DNA from 2 places in the Cohaesibacter gelatinilyticus genome. Region 1 is predicted to be linked to the other one. Evidence: riboswitches for the same ligand, from Rfam matches in the RefSeq annotation. Region 1 holds a riboswitch; the other holds the start of a gene.

The links. A riboswitch is a leader RNA that binds a small molecule or an ion and turns the genes downstream of it on or off. The one in region 1 is predicted to bind S-adenosylmethionine.
Region 2: another riboswitch for S-adenosylmethionine. It lies ahead of CRO57_RS23630 (O-succinylhomoserine sulfhydrylase); the one in region 1 lies ahead of CRO57_RS00960 (hypothetical protein).

What each region holds. Positions count from the first base shown of each region.
Region 1 is NZ_OBEL01000001.1:215,293-222,959, reverse strand. It holds gene CRO57_RS00985 (TetR/AcrR family transcriptional regulator) at 150-773, shown strand; gene CRO57_RS00980 (SlyX family protein) at 808-1,020, opposite strand; gene CRO57_RS00975 (RrF2 family transcriptional regulator) at 1,240-1,737, shown strand; gene CRO57_RS00970 (group III truncated hemoglobin) at 1,739-2,266, opposite strand; gene CRO57_RS00965 (isocitrate lyase/PEP mutase family protein) at 2,479-3,390, shown strand; SAM-I-IV-variant riboswitch at 4,086-4,197, shown strand; gene CRO57_RS00960 (hypothetical protein) at 4,257-4,613, shown strand; gene CRO57_RS00955 (glycoside hydrolase family 3 N-terminal domain-containing protein) at 4,625-5,746, opposite strand; gene hisG (ATP phosphoribosyltransferase) at 5,867-6,853, opposite strand; gene CRO57_RS00945 (ATP phosphoribosyltransferase regulatory subunit) at 6,871-7,667, opposite strand, start outside.
Region 2 is NZ_OBEL01000010.1:41,530-49,196, forward strand. It holds gene CRO57_RS23605 (TrkH family potassium uptake protein) at 1-883, opposite strand, end outside; gene apaG (Co2+/Mg2+ efflux protein ApaG) at 958-1,362, opposite strand; gene CRO57_RS23615 (CDP-alcohol phosphatidyltransferase family protein) at 1,568-2,221, shown strand; gene CRO57_RS23620 (hypothetical protein) at 2,239-2,730, shown strand; gene CRO57_RS23625 (VOC family protein) at 2,727-3,161, opposite strand; gene CRO57_RS23630 (O-succinylhomoserine sulfhydrylase) at 3,304-4,512, opposite strand; SAM riboswitch at 4,612-4,691, opposite strand; gene CRO57_RS23635 (DMT family transporter) at 4,807-5,667, opposite strand; gene CRO57_RS23640 (aminotransferase-like domain-containing protein) at 5,812-7,176, shown strand; gene CRO57_RS23645 (2'-deoxycytidine 5'-triphosphate deaminase) at 7,255-7,667, shown strand, end outside.

The sequences.
Region 1 (7,667 bases):
TACACCACCAAATCCGTACACTGATATACACCAATTTAGATTGTAGTCTGATGGGATGCCCCGATAAATGAGTTGTCTCGGCTTTTTTCTGCCGCTAACTATCAAGCGGGTTCCTTTTATAATGATGACCAGTTTCCCGGGAGTGGGACGTGCAGGCGAAGACACGTGAGCAACGGCAACAGGAGATTATGGAGGCCGCTTTTCAGGTTCTGGCTGAAAAGGGCTATCGTAGTACCTCCATGCTGTCTATCGCCAAGAAGGCCAACGCTTCCAACCAAACACTTTATCGCTGGTATGGTTCCAAGGAGGAGTTGTTTTCCTCACTAGTGAAAGCGAATGCCAGCGAAGCAACGGAATTACTTGAAAAGACGGTTCAGACCCATAAACCAGTAGAAGAGACCTTGACCAAACTCGGTGTGGTATTGCTGCAACTTATCACCAGCAAACGGGCAATTTTGTTGAACCGGGCTGCTGCGGCTGATGCTTCTGAAACTGGGAAACTGGGGAAGACCATCGCCGAATTTGGTCGTTCTTCAGTCCGCCCCCTACTCATCCATTATCTTCAGCGGGCCAGCGAGGCCGGTGAACTTGAGCTCGGCGCCGCCGCTGATGTCGATGATGCTGCTGAAACATATTTCAATCTTCTGATTGGCGACATACAAATCAGACGGGTTATCGGCGTGGTCGAAGTGCTGAAGCGGCGCGAGGCACAAGCTCGATCTGAACGAGCCTGTCGACAATTCTTGCGGCTGTTTGGCCCCAAAGCACTCTGATCATTGTTCTTTCAGTTTCGACTGTCAGATTGAATTAGTAGTGAGGAGGCTTCTTATTGGCGGATGGCGCTTCCATACCGTCTTCCAATTCGGCCAATGCTTCTTTCAAAATACCAACCTGACGACCAAGGCGATCTATCATATCCCATTGCTTTGCCACCATTTCCGATAATTCATCAATCGTGCCGGACTGGTGGGTAACCTGAATTTCCAGATCGACAATGCGTTCTTCCAGTTGCTCTTCCATTCCTGATGCCTTCTCGTAAAAATGATATTCTTATCTGATGTGCCAGATTATCAGGGCCAAGAGCAAGCCCGGATTGATCCGCTCACACACAAATAATTGCTCAGATCCGACTTGCTATGCCAGCTCCCTTGCTAACCCGTCATTGTGCAGTTTGACCATGCTCAAGGAGAGAACCGGGTCGGTCCATTATGAGCAAGAGAGTATGAAAAGGATACCGGTATGAGACTTGCCCGAGGAACCGATTTTGCTTATCGCATCTTGATGCTTGCTGCCATGAACCGCAAACGTAGTCTGACCATTGAAATGGCATCTCAGGCTCTTGGTTTATCTCGGGCCCATTTAATGAAGTTGATCGCCAAATTGTCAGCTCATGGCTTTCTGGAAACCACCAGAGGGCGTGGTGGTGGTATGGTCCTTGGCAAGGAACCAAAGGATATTCGACTTGGCGATGTCGCAGAGGTCATGGAAGCTGATTTTGGGCTCGTCGAATGTCTTTATCGTGATGAAAGTCATTGTGCCATGTTTGGCGGATGCGAACTGACCTTTATCATGCATCGTGCCGTCCGTGGATTTCTGGACCTGTTGAATGATTATAGTCTGGACGATATTTTGACCAAATCACAAAATTCTGAGGATCTGATATTGCCTGCTTGCTTCCAATGCGATGGCCAGCCCGCCAAACCGGAAACTACAAACAAGCCCAATTCCGAAAGCTGACTCAGCGCGCCTGCTCTTGCCGGGCTTCATCGATTATATCCTGTTTCATAACACCATTTTCGAATGCATTGGGGGGAGCAATGACCCCTTTCAGAAAAATTGCCATTTGCAGACTTTTGGCAATTGTTTCCGCCCGGTTGATGAATAAAGCAGCAGCTCCTGACGTACAAACTTCATGCGCCGTTTCTCGGAAAAGTTCCAGCCAGGTCGCAAAATCTCCGGGCTCGAGATCTGTCATTTTCATATGAGCAGGCACGGGACGTCCTTGGTACTCTGCGGTTTGCATGACAACAGAACGCCAGAAACCTTTCATTTGATCAAGATGTTCCGGCCACTCCTTGCTCATGTCTTTTGCAAAAAGCCTTGCCAATCGCTCATGCTTGCGAACTTTGGTGTAGAATGCCTCAACCAGACGATCAACCATCTCATGTGTGATAGATGGTTCCAATGGTTTCCCGGATCGCGTGAATCGGGTTATCGGGCGACCGCGAAGTTCTTGCTCATCAATCATTTTGCCTTGATCCGACATCTGCTTCCCAATCCTTATCATTCGCGCCTTTACAGTTGCTTCGACATCAGAACTGCACCGGTTGCGCTCCACATAAAGCAGAGTAGGCACAAGTGCAAGTCGAGTGAGAAACTGGCGCCTGTGGGGACAGTCTGACTTTTGCTTGCACTCATTGTATCGAGCTTTTAGGGTCGAGCGGAATTTTCTTGCCCGCTTTGCGCGAAAGTCCCATCATGACCAAATCCTCCCCTTCTTCATCGACCAGCATTTCTGGCCCTTCTGCCCAATTGCGCAAGCTGCTGGATGAACCACGCTGTCACATCATGCCCTGTGCTTTTGATGCCCTGTCCGCACGCATGATCCAGCAAACTGGTTTTGATATCGGATTCATGACCGGATTTGGTGTTTCCGCTTCGCGGATTGGGCAACCCGATACGGGTCTGATTTCCTATGGAGAAATGATCGATAGCGGGCGCAATATCTGCGCTGCCGCCCCTCAATTGCCACTTATCGGCGACGGAGATACTGGATATGGGAATGCTCTGAATGTGAAACGAACTGTCAAAGGCTATGCCCAAGCTGGCTTTGCTGGAATCATGATCGAAGACCAATTGGCCCCCAAACGCTGCGGACATACGAAAGGGAAGCTGGTCGTCGAGCGCAACGAGGCAATTTCCCGTATTCAGGCTGCGGTGGATGCAAGGGACGAAGGAGCCGACATTCTGATCATGGCCCGCACTGATGCCCGTCATCAGCATGGTCTCGATGAAGCTTTGGAGCGGGCGGCAGCTTTCAAGGAAGCTGGTGCTGATATCCTGTTCGTGGAAGCGCCACACAGTCTGGCAGAATTGAAAGAAATTGCCCAAGCTGTACCCCACAAACATATGGCCAATATGGTAGAAGGTGGCGCAACGCCAATACTAGATGCCAAAACTCTTTATGAAGCAGGTTATAATCTAGCCGCTTACCCCCTTACGTTGCTATCCGCTGCAGCCAAGGCGATGCAGTCCGCTTTGACAACACTTAAGAACGGGGGCCATCCCGCAGACCTGTTGCTGGAGTTTGATGATCTCAAACAGGTAGTTGGCTTCGATGCCTATTATGAGGAAGAAAAGCCTTATTCAACATCACGAGAACTGGTTTAGAATGACGCACTGTCTCCAAAATGCAGCATAGCCCAGTCTATTTGGGTCAATATTACCGAAAAGAAAGAACGAATCTGCAATGCGGAGAATATCAACCCAAATGAGGTTCGCCCCTCATTTGGAGGGTCACTTTTTCACAGTACTATAGTCGACTTCACGCTTTTATGCTTTCATTCATGCCAATTTCAGGCATTCCCGCAAGAAGCGAAAAGCAACCATCCTTTCTCACATTCCGACAAAGGACGAAGCTAAAACTCCTTTTTATGTCATTTTTTAGAATTTTTTTCTACAAAATAGTCAATTCCCTAACTGAATAAGGTATCATTGCGTAATTCGGACTGCAGAAGACAGTCTATACATAGTGATGCAAACACATTTCATATGGCAAAAGCACCTGTCCTGACCTATACTATTTATAGAAAGTCGAACGTTGCTAGTGACCACATTCGTCCCCCAAATAGTGAGTGCTGGACAAAAGCAACATCTGTGTTGGCTTTCGAAGAGGCGGTCCCCACAAAATTACCGTCTTGAGAGGTCGTCGGTAACGGCGGCCTCTTTTATGATGATACCCGAAAATTCCTTCATATAGATCACCATGCTTGCGGAGACCATCATCGATTCCCAAATCGAGCCTTAAATCTGTTGGGTATGCAAGACTAAAGTCTTGATTTCTTCGTAAAATCGCCATAGTGTGAGGACTTCATCAAGAGAAGGGCTGGCGCCCTCGCCAACCTGCCAACCGCGGCAAGGTGGCACCGATAATCGGGATGCGGCAAAGTTGGTTTCTTTGCAAGTCAAGCGGACTATCTCCCACTCGTCGCCAGTCTTCCTGAATTCGGCCAGTCTGGCCAGTTTGGAGGATTTGTATGTTTGAAGCTTATGACCCGGAACGGGATTTGAAATTCGAGGCCCTGTTTTCCCAGGTTTCTCACCAACAAGCGATCAAAGAGGTTACGTTGCCCTCTTATCCTGACGACAATTGTCGGATAATCTTGCAAACGGGTTTTCGTACCCGTGTTATGTCCTTTCATTCAGCTTACGCACTTGGAGCGCGGTCAGGTTTTTCACTATCCAGCCTGAAAGAGAGGATTCCTGTTTGTGCAGCCATGATACGAGCGGGCCTGTCTTGTGCGATTGACGAAACCCTATTTGCCGCCCTTGTCTATCATTACGAGGCAGAAGCGCGCCGTATTGCTAACGCCAACAAGCCAAAGCATAAATAGCAAAAAAGCTGCTAACTCCTTCGTGAACGCCATACCCGCTCGGCAGATTGTGCAATCTGTCTGGCGGGTATACGCCCGTCCTGCACAGCCTGTCTGATCCAACCAATCGCTTTTATCGGGAGATCCGGGTCGGGTTTCAAACTGTTGGAGAGAAGCAGCAGATCATAGCCAGCTTGCGCCGCACGGATCGTTGCTTCCGGTAGAGACGCTATCTTTCGGACAGCGCCCATATCCAGATCATCAGTCATGGCCATACCCTGAAAGCGAAGACCGCGACGCAAGACATCTTGAACCAACGGGCGGGAGAATGTGGTCAATTGTCCTTGATCCTGCTCTGCTACACGTACGTAAAGATGGCCAGACATGACGATGTCGGCGAGGCCATGTTGAATTAATTGGGTAAAGGGTTGAAGTTCCTCAGGGTTCCAACTCTGACGAATATCAACAAAGCCCTTGTGACTGTCCTTTTTGGATAAGCCGTGACCAGGGAAATGCTTCAGTGCTGTGTGGATGCCATATTGTCGATGCGCCTGAACGAAAGCTCCGGCATAGGCAGTAACTGTTGGGGCCTTTGCGCCATAAGCCCGGCGATTGCGCCCGATCACCGGATTTGTCGGACGATGCAAATCTACCACAGGCCCAAGATTAAGCGAAAAACCGGCACCTGCCAGCTCTCTCGCTGCCTTGGCATATAAAGCTTGCGCTTGTTGAGGGCTAAGGGTTTGCGCCACCTTCAGTGCGGAGGGCAAGCGCATGAAACCATGCTGTTTGCGAAGACGTTGGACCGCACCACCTTCATGATCAATGGCAATATGCTTGACACCAGATGAAGCAAAGAGCTTATTGAGCTCACGCACATCACGACCAGATCCGATATTGGACCCAAGATAGACGATGGAACTCGCCCGCCCTTTGGCAATATGCCCGGCAATCTGACGCGCAAAGCGACCTCTGGCACTTCTGCCATTGAAACCAACCATCAGGAGAGCACCAATCTGACACTCCAAATCAGCAGCGTTGGCTATCGTGCTGACAGAGAGAAGGGCCGGAGCAGCTAGAGCTAATTTACCCGAATAGCTCAAAAACTCCCTACGAGAAGGGCAGCCTTGTTCCGTCAGCTTTGCCTTCACCATACCGCCTTATCTCCTGCCTGTGATTCATCAAACGTCAACAACCGTTCCGGTTGTTGACGTGCAATATGGTCAAACCATGTCCGTGGGTCTTCCGACGAAGAATATTCAAAGTAACCGGTATCAGAATTTGATGTTCAACCGGGTACGGATGTGATCGAAAAGTGGATTTTGTGCTTCAAAGATATAATCCATTTTCGAGACAGAAACCGATAAAGCTCCCATTTGGCGGAGTTTAGCCGCTACCGAATAGACCGATCCCTCAGCAACATGCAGCTCAACCATCTCTTTTTGCTCGGCGAATGGAGAAGCGATCTCGTTCCTTTCAAATTCACTCAGAAGCTGAGCCGATACTGTTGGAGCATCTTGTATATGGGCACGCACAAGACGACGGGTTCTCGCTGCTTCCTCAGCCTGAATTCGATCAAGAATGGCAGAGAGAGCAGATAGCGCCTGCTCTGACCAGTTTGCGGTCAGGGAGGCCACCAGATTGGCCTCGGAACGCAGCATGATACCGTCGTCGAGAATCTTCAGATTGTTGGCTTCCAGCGTGGAGCCAGTTGAAGTGATATCGACAATCACGTCGGCTGAACCAGCGGCCGGAGCCCCTTCTGTTGCACCAAGGCTTTCAACGATTTTGTAGTCAACGATACCATGACGAGAAAAGAATGCACGGGTCAGATTGACATATTTGGTGGCCACACGCAGACGGTGACCATAGCGAGCAGGCATATCCAGAGCGACATCGCTCAAATCTTCCATACTACGCACATCAATCCAGGCCTTTGGCGCAGCAATCACCACATTGGCATGGCCAAAGCCGAGTTTGAGCAGAAGGTCGACATAGCTTTCCGGATTGGCGAGATGCTCTCGGACCAAATCTTCACCGGTTACACCAAGGTGAACGGATCCAACCTTCAATTCTTTGGCGATCTCGGAAGCCGAAAGGAAGGCAATCTCAACATTATCGACGCCCTTCAGATGACCACGATAATTTCGAGAACCACCGGGGCGGGCGACCTTCAAACCAGCACGGGCAAAGAATGCGTTGGTATTTTCCTGCAAGCGGCCTTTGGAAGGCACTGCAATGATCAATGGGCTGTTGCTCATGGTCAAAATCCTTCCCTTTATGCCTGAATCCGGCCAAGCCAGATTGAAAAGCCGACCGCTGGAACCGCATGCACCGTTGCACCTAAATCCTGTTTTTCGGCTAGCAAGCCGAGCAGACGGTCATAGCGCCCTCCCCCGGCCACAGGCTTGGCTTCACCTTCCAGACGCAATTCAAAATTGAAGCCGGAGTAATAATCCAGACGGCGGCCAAAATCCGCCTTGAAGGCAACATCACCCTTGCTATCTTGCGCGGAAAGCATGTCAGCGATCTGGTTGCATGTCTCCAGGAAAGCTTCTTTCGCCTTGCCTAACACCATACCATGACGGCTTTCAAAGTCTGAAAGGCAGGAAGCCAGATCGTTGATGGAGCATTGAAGGTCCAGATAGTCTTTTAGAATGGCCAGCTTTTCACTGTCCCATCCGGCATTCGCAGCCAGTTCAGCTTTTTCCAAATAACGCTCGGCAATATCGCTGATCGAACGACCACCAACGGCGGTAAGACCGGCTATCTCGAGCATTTCCTCCACTGCTGCTGAGACATCTTCAGCTGCCTTGTCTTCCAAAATGCGGGCAAGGCCAGCAGATGCACCATGATCGTGCGAACCACCAGTCGCCAGACGGCCCAGCATCCGATCCAACACATCACGTTCACCAAATGCCCCTTCCAGACGGCGTTGCCAAACCTTTGGTGCGTTCAGCTCTTCCAGCAATGCCGAGAAGAGCGCACGATCACCAATGATGACCTCTGCATCCTTGCCGGAGAGATCTTTTACGGCGGACACAGACAGAGCGAGACTGCGTGCATTCAGTGCAG
Region 2 (7,667 bases), on a different contig from region 1:
CTCCACCGAACCGAACTGCATAATAGGTTACAATCGGAACAAAGAGTGCCAGAAACAGCAGGAAGGTGCGGATTTCGCTATCGAGAAACAGTTTGTGCCATTGCCCACGTACTGCCTGAATATAAAGAATGAAAGGCAGAGATCCCAATATCATGAAGACAATGGCAATCATCTCGATCTGAGCGCTCTGGAAATAGCCGATGGAGGCATCGTGAGAGGAAAGCCCACCCGTTGCGACCGTTGTCATGCCATGAATGACGGCGTCCAGCACATTCATGCCCGCCATATAATAGAAAATACCGCAAAGTGTCGTAAAGAGAATATAGATAGAAGTGAGGCCAGATGAAATCTGCGTTGCCCGAGGCAGGATCTTCTCGGCTGTATCAAAGGCCTCTGCCTGAAAAAGCTGCATGCCACCCACTTGCAGCATGGGCAGGACAGCAATGGCCATCACGATCACCCCGAGACCACCAAGCCATTGCAAAATGCCGCGCCAAAGCAAGACGCCTGCTGGCATCTGATCCAGGCCAGACATGATGGTGGAGCCGGTGGTGGTGATGCCGGACATGCTTTCAAAAAAAGCATCGGTATAGGTCGGCGCAGTGCCAGACCAATAAAGCGGCAAAGCGCCAAACGCCGCAAGCGATACCCAGGACAACACCGTCATCATGAAGGCTTGGCGTAGCGAAAATTCGACTTTGTTGCCACGGGTTGACATCCAAAGACCACCGCCGACAAAGAGTGTGACACAGCCGGAAGTGGCGAAAACACGCCAAGCCGGATCATCCAGCCCAAGATCAAGCAATGCCGGAATGAACATGGCAATGCCCAGCACGCTGAGAAGGGCGCCAATAACCAGGAAGACAGGTCGAAAATCCAGCATAATAAGTTCAGGCTTTCATTCTCAATGCACAACACAAGAGCTTTGATCAGAAATAGCAGATATGGGCGCTAATTCTAGTTTATGACCTTATTCTGGTCTGGAAGATCCAACGAGAAGGCAGGAATATCAACCTTGAAACGCTCGCCATCTTCATTTTCCATTTCGAAATATCCTGACATGATGCCAGAATCGCTTTCCAACGGACAGCCCGAGCTATAGGAATAGCAGTCTCCAGCCGGGATCAAAGGCTCTTCACCAACCACGCCACGGCCCGAAACTTCCTGAACCCGACCTTGGCCATCAATGATATGCCAATAGCGATTGCGCAATCGAATGTTGACCTGGGAAAGATTGCAAATCTCGACCTCATAAATCCAGACATGCTTGCCCTTGTAGGGCCCGTCTTTGGCCAGGGAGTGCTGAGGTTGATAGTCCGGGGTCACCGTTACCTGTACAGAATTGGAAATGGTTTTATACATGTTGATTGTTTGGGTGATCTATTTCGCCGTAAACGGTTTCATTGATAATTTCGAACCTGTTTCTACTCCATTTTGTTCAGGAGTAACAAGCTCCTGTCAAAAATGTGAGAAGCCAAACAGATGAAAATACGTTAGCAAGGAAGATTGAGAGACCCGATTGACGAGGGGCCCTACACTGTCCCGGCTTTTGAGATATTCGCTTACCATGTTTGATGCCAGATTGCGACGCCTGATTGATCCTCCCATGAACCGTCTGGGTCAGACGATGGTATCAATCGGTATATCTGCCAATCAGGTTACATCCGTTGGGCTCGTTCTGGGTGTGATCGCTGGTCTGCTTATCACGCAGCAATTCTATCTCTGGGGGCTTGTCGTTCTGCTTCTCAGTCGGGTCATGGATGGCCTGGATGGCGCAGTGGCGCGGGCCAGCTGCAAAACCGATCTGGGTGGCTATCTCGATATTGTCTTCGACTTCATCTTCTATGGTTTGATCCCGCTCGGCTTTGCTCTGGCAGATCCTGACAAGAATGCGGTGGCTGCGTGCGTTTTGCTCATGGCTTTTTATGCCAATGGTGCCAGTTTTCTTGCCTATGCCATCATGGCGGAGAAAAGAGAAATTTCGACTGAAAGCCATGGCTCCAAATCGCTCTATTTTACAGGTGGTCTGGCAGAGGCCGGGGAGACATTTGCTGTTTTTGCCGCATTCTGCCTTTTCCCCACAGCCTTTGCATGGATTGCCTATGGCTTTGCACTGATCACTGCGATAACAACAATTTCACGTATTATCCTTGCGACACAGGTCTTCAGAGATCTGCCGGAGGAAGTTGCGGAAGAAATATTCGAGCAAGAAAACAGCTAGTCGGGCCAGTTTGTTCCATGAGTGACGGAATTACTTTTGCGTTTTACAAGGCCAAAGGTGGCTGGCAAAATGCCGTTGTGCGCCTTGGTACGCAATCACGCTATTCTCATTGTGAAGCAATTTTCGTTCATGCCGAGATTGGTGACACCGTCATGTGCCACTCCTCCTCCTCAATGGACGGAGGAGCGAGAAGCAAGGTCATCACATTACGTGACGATTTCTGGGATCTGGTTCATCTGCCAAGGTGCTTCTTTGATGAAGCCCATGCCCATGCATTTCTGGAGCGTACGAAAGGGACATATTATGATTATCCCGGTATTTTGCTCAGCCATATTTTCTCGTTGAACCGCCATTCGGAGACCCGCTGGTTCTGTTCAGAATTTTGCGCCGAATTGATCAAGGTGCCCAACCCTCACACCTACAGCCCGCAGGCTTTCTATGATCTCGTCTGCTATCTGCGGGATCGGTTCGAGCGACATGATGCACACATCAAGTGTCAGGGTGGTTAGTCCTGTGGCAAGATCAGATGGCCGTCCTCGCCAATTGGAAAGGCCCCATGGGCAATCTCCCATAGATATCCGTCAGGATCAGAGAAATAACCGCTATAGCCACCCCAGAAGGTTTCCGATGGTTGTTTTTTCACCGTTGCTCCAGAACTCTCGGCCTGCTTGATGATGGCATCCACTTCGTCGCGGGTATGCACGTTGTGGGCAGTTACCACACCACAGGATCCAGGGGACGGTTTGAAGTCCGGGTCCGGCAATTCCTCTGCCATTTTATCAATCGGATATAGCGCAAAGACGGTGCCCGCCGTCTTGAAAAAGGCGATGCCCTGCTCGGGTTCAAAATTGGTGGGCCAGCCAAGCCCGTCACGATAGAAGGCAACAGAGGCGTTTAAGTTGCTTACGCCCAAAGTGATGATGGAAATACGAGCATCCATGATGGTTTCTCCCGACAATGAAGCAGAATCAAAGATGGCGTGAGCTTAACAGAGCCGCATGGTCACTTGGCAAGAGCCAAATTGGAACATGAAAAAGCCCGGAAAACCGGGCTTGATCAGATTGAAAATGGATTGGGAAGAGTTAGAGAGACGCCAGTGCCTGCTCGAAATCTTCCCACAGATCTTCGACGTCTTCCAGACCGACAGACAAGCGCAGGGAGCCTTGTTTGATGCCTGCTGCAGCCAGTTGATCATCATCCAGACGCTGGTGCGTGGTGGTGGCCGGGTGGGTGATGAGGCTTTTTGCATCACCCAGATTGTTGGAAATTCTGACAACCTGTAGGGCATTTTCCAATCGGAAAGCAGCCTGCTTGCCACCGGCAACCTCCAGCGCCAGCATTGTGGAACCCCCACGCATCTGGCGCGCAACAACCTCGGCTTGGGGGTGATCGGCGTGGCCCGGATAGAGCACACGATCAATTGCTTTATGCTCAGCCAGACGATCTGCCAGAATGGACGCAGTCTGAGTTTGTTGTCTGACACGCAACGTGAAGGTTTCCAGACCTTTGAGCATTATCCAGGCATTGAAAGGAGAGAGAGATGGTCCGGTATGACGATGCAGGTCCTTCATTTCTTCTTCGATGAATTCCTCTGAAGACAGCACCACACCACCAAGGCATCGGCCCTGACCATCAATATGTTTGGTTGCGGAATAGATGACAACATCGGCCCCCAAGGTCAGCGGAGATTGCCAAAGAGCGGTGGCAAACACATTGTCGACTACAAGCTTGGCACCAGCTTCGTGAGCAATATCGGCAACAGCAGCGATGTCAATCACGGAAAGGGTCGGGTTGGTTGGGCTTTCAAGAAAGCAGGCGCGCGTGTTCAAGCGCATAGCAGCTTTCCATTGCTCCAGATTGGTGCCATCCACAAGGGTGCATTCAACACCGAAACGTGGCAACAACTCGCTGACGATGTAAAGACAGGAACCAAAGAGTGCGCTGGCGGCAACAACATGATCACCCGCCTTGACACATGCAAGCATTGCAGCAGTCACCGCAGCCATGCCTGAAGCGGTACCACGCGCAGCCTCCGCTCCTTCCAGAAGTGCCATACGTTCTTCGAACATGGAGACGGTCGGGTTGGCATAGCGGGAATAGACATAGCCAGGTTCGTCACCTTTGAAACGGGCCTCGGCTGCCTCTGCACTGTCATAGACATAGCCCTGGGTCATGAAGAGCGCTTCTGATGTTTCACCCCATTGTGAGCGCATCACGCCACCATGGACCATCTGCGTTGCCGGGCGCAGACTGGTGTTGGCGGAAGGCTTATTCTTGTTCTGCTCTGACATGACCTTTTCCTGTCGATCCTACTTCAAAAAACAAACGATGCTTGGTTTATCATAGTCATAATACGACAAAACCCAGCGGTGCGATGCACGGCCGGGTTTGGTTTCATTCCCCCGACCTTTTAGCGACCTTGTTTTACGTGGCGGCAAGCCGGCCGGCTCAAATGACCACGAAATTCTGAGATCCATTCTTAGGAGTTTATTCCAAGTGCGTCAATCAGCTTACTGAGAAAAAGATCCTTATGAGGCCTGGCTGCGGGCAATTTTTTACCCCCAAAGGCTGTAGCAGGTCATAGATTATGCATATTTCCTGGCCCCCGCCACGCACCCGATAACCAGAAGCGTGACGGCGATCATCGACCAGCTTATATGTTCGCCCAACAGAAGAAAGGCAAGAAAAAATCCAAAGAAAGGCTGCAGCAACTGGAGCTGCCCGACTGCGGCTATGCCTCCTTGGGCAAGGCCTCGATACCAAAAGACAAAGCCGATCAACATGGAAAAGACGGAAACGTAGCCAAGGCCAAGCCAAGCGGAAGGAGCAATCGCGCTGGAGAAGTCCGGTAACGTGATCATGGCGACAAGTGCCATGATCGGCAAAGATAGGAGCAACGCCCAGGAAATGACCTGCCATCCGCCCAGACGTCGTGACAGGGCTGCCCCTTCGGCATAGCCCAGACCACAAATGATGATAGCGCCCAGCATCAACAGATCTCCCGGGAACGACGTAGCTTCACTTGTCGATAAGGCAAACAAAGCAACAGCCATGCTACCCATCAGGGAAAAGAGCCAGAAGAGTTTGCCGGGTCTCTCACCGCCACGCAAAACTGCGAAAATTGCCGTAGCAAAAGGGAGAAGCCCGATAAAAACAATGGAATGGGCCGCAGTGATGGTTTGCAAGGCAAGAGCGGTTAGAAGAGGAAAGCCGATCACTACTCCTATGGAGACGAGACAAAGAGAGATGAAATCTGCTTTATCGGGGCGTTTTTGTTTGAGCGCATAAAGCAGCAGCAAGCCGAGAAGCGCTGCGATAACAGCCCGGGCAGAAGTCAAAAAAAATGGTGAAAACCCTTCTACCGCAATGCGGGTGGCTGGAAGCGAACCACTAAAAATCAAGACGCCCAATAATCCGTTGATCCAGCCTTTTGTTTTTGCCTGCATGCTCATTGTCTCCTTCTTGTCTTTGCAGATTAAAAACAAGTCCTTTGCAAAGATAGGAACAAAGCAGTACAATTTTCAAAAACTGTATTGATATTTTGGGTGATACACTTGGATCAGAAAAATACGTCAAGAAGCTCTCGTTCAATGATGGTGGTGGAGGAAGTTCAGCGCCAAATTGCCAATCGGGCTTTGCTGGCTGGCGATAAATTGCCTTCAATCCGAAGTTATGCGGCAAGATTGGGCATGGCGCCCTCCACCGTGGTTGAGGCCTATGATCGCTTGGTAGCTGAAGGTCTGATTTCCGCTCGACGCGGTTCGGGTTTCTATGTTTCCAATGTCAAACAACCTTTTGAAATTGCGCAAGCCGGGCCGCATCTGGACCGGGTAATCGATCCACTTTGGGTATCAAGGCAATCCCTTGATGCTTCCCTGAAACATCTCAAACCGGGATGTGGTTGGATGCCGGCAGACTGGATGCCACAACAAGCCATAAGAAAAGCCATTCGTAGTCAGGCCCGGGCCAATGAAGAAGGCTTGTCGGATTATGGCAATGCGCGTGGGTTACCAGAGCTTCGAAATTTGCTGGTCCGGGATTGGGCCGATGAGGGATTGAGCCTCAGCCCTGATCAAATCTTGCTGACATCGTCGGGCACGCAAAGCATCGATCTCATCTGTCGTCTGCTGCTGCGTCCTGGTGATTGTGTGTTGTTGGATGATCCGGCTTACTTCAATTTCCAGGCCCTTCTTCGTGCCCATCGTGTCACTGTCATCGGAGTGCCCTTGCAAAAGGATGGCCCAGATCTGGAATATTTTGAGAAAACCTTGATCAGGCATAAGCCAAGCCTCTATGTGACCAATTCCGGTCTGCATAATCCGACCGGAGTGACACTCTCGCTGCAAAAGGCGCACAAGCTGTTGAAGTTGGCGGCAGATCATGATCTTACCATCATCGAAGATGAAATTTTTTCCGCCTTTGAACCAGAGCCTTCTGCTCGTTTGGCAGCACTGGATGGTTTGTCCAACGTCGTGCGCATTGGTAGCTATTCAAAAACGCTTTCAGCATCGATCCGCTGTGGCTATATCGCTGCCAAACCCGATTGGATTGAGGCGCTGACCGATTTGCAGGTAGCGACCAATTTTGGTGGCCCGGGACCGTTCGCAGCCAATATGGTCTTTACGGTCTTACGGGATGGTGGATATCGCCGACAGTTGGAAACGACCCGAACGTTGCTGGCCAAACGTCGAGCCGAGGTCGCGGGAAAGCTGGATGCCTTGGGTATCAGGCCATGGATTCTGCCAAGAGGTGGCTTCTACCTCTGGTGTGAGCTTCCCGGAAATGTCTCTGCATCTACTCTTGCACGCAACGCCTTGAAGGAGGATATAATCCTTGCACCTGGCAATGCCTTCAGCCTGACTCAGACAAAAGACTGTTTCATGCGTTTCAATGTCAGCCAGATGCAGTCCGATGACATTTTTGGAAGATTGAGCAGGTTGTTGGATGAGATATAAGGCAAAAGCAGATCCTGCATTGCCCCGTTCCTTTATCCCTGCTAAACAGCGAAAAATCATCTGTTCAGGGGCAGTGCCATGAGTAACTCCGTTATCTTTTCCGGTTCGGGAATTTTGAACGATACCGATATCCACCAGTTGGTTGAGGCCGGAGCGATTGGATATGAGAGTGCGCTGGACGAGGATCAGATCCAACCCGCCAGCATGGATCTGCGTCTTGGTACAACCGCTTATAGAGTGCGTGCTTCCTTCATGCCAGGCCCGCGCCGGAGCGTGCAGGAAAAACTTGATCATTTGCAACTCCATCAGATTGATTTGACAGATGGCGCAGTTCTGGAAACCGGGTGCGTCTATATTGTGCCTTTGATGGAGAATTTGAAGCTTCCAAAAGGAATTGCAGCAGCGGCCAATCCTAAAAGCTCCACCGGACGACTGGATATTTTTACCCGCCTGATCACTGACAAGGCTCAACAGTTTGACAAAATCCCGGA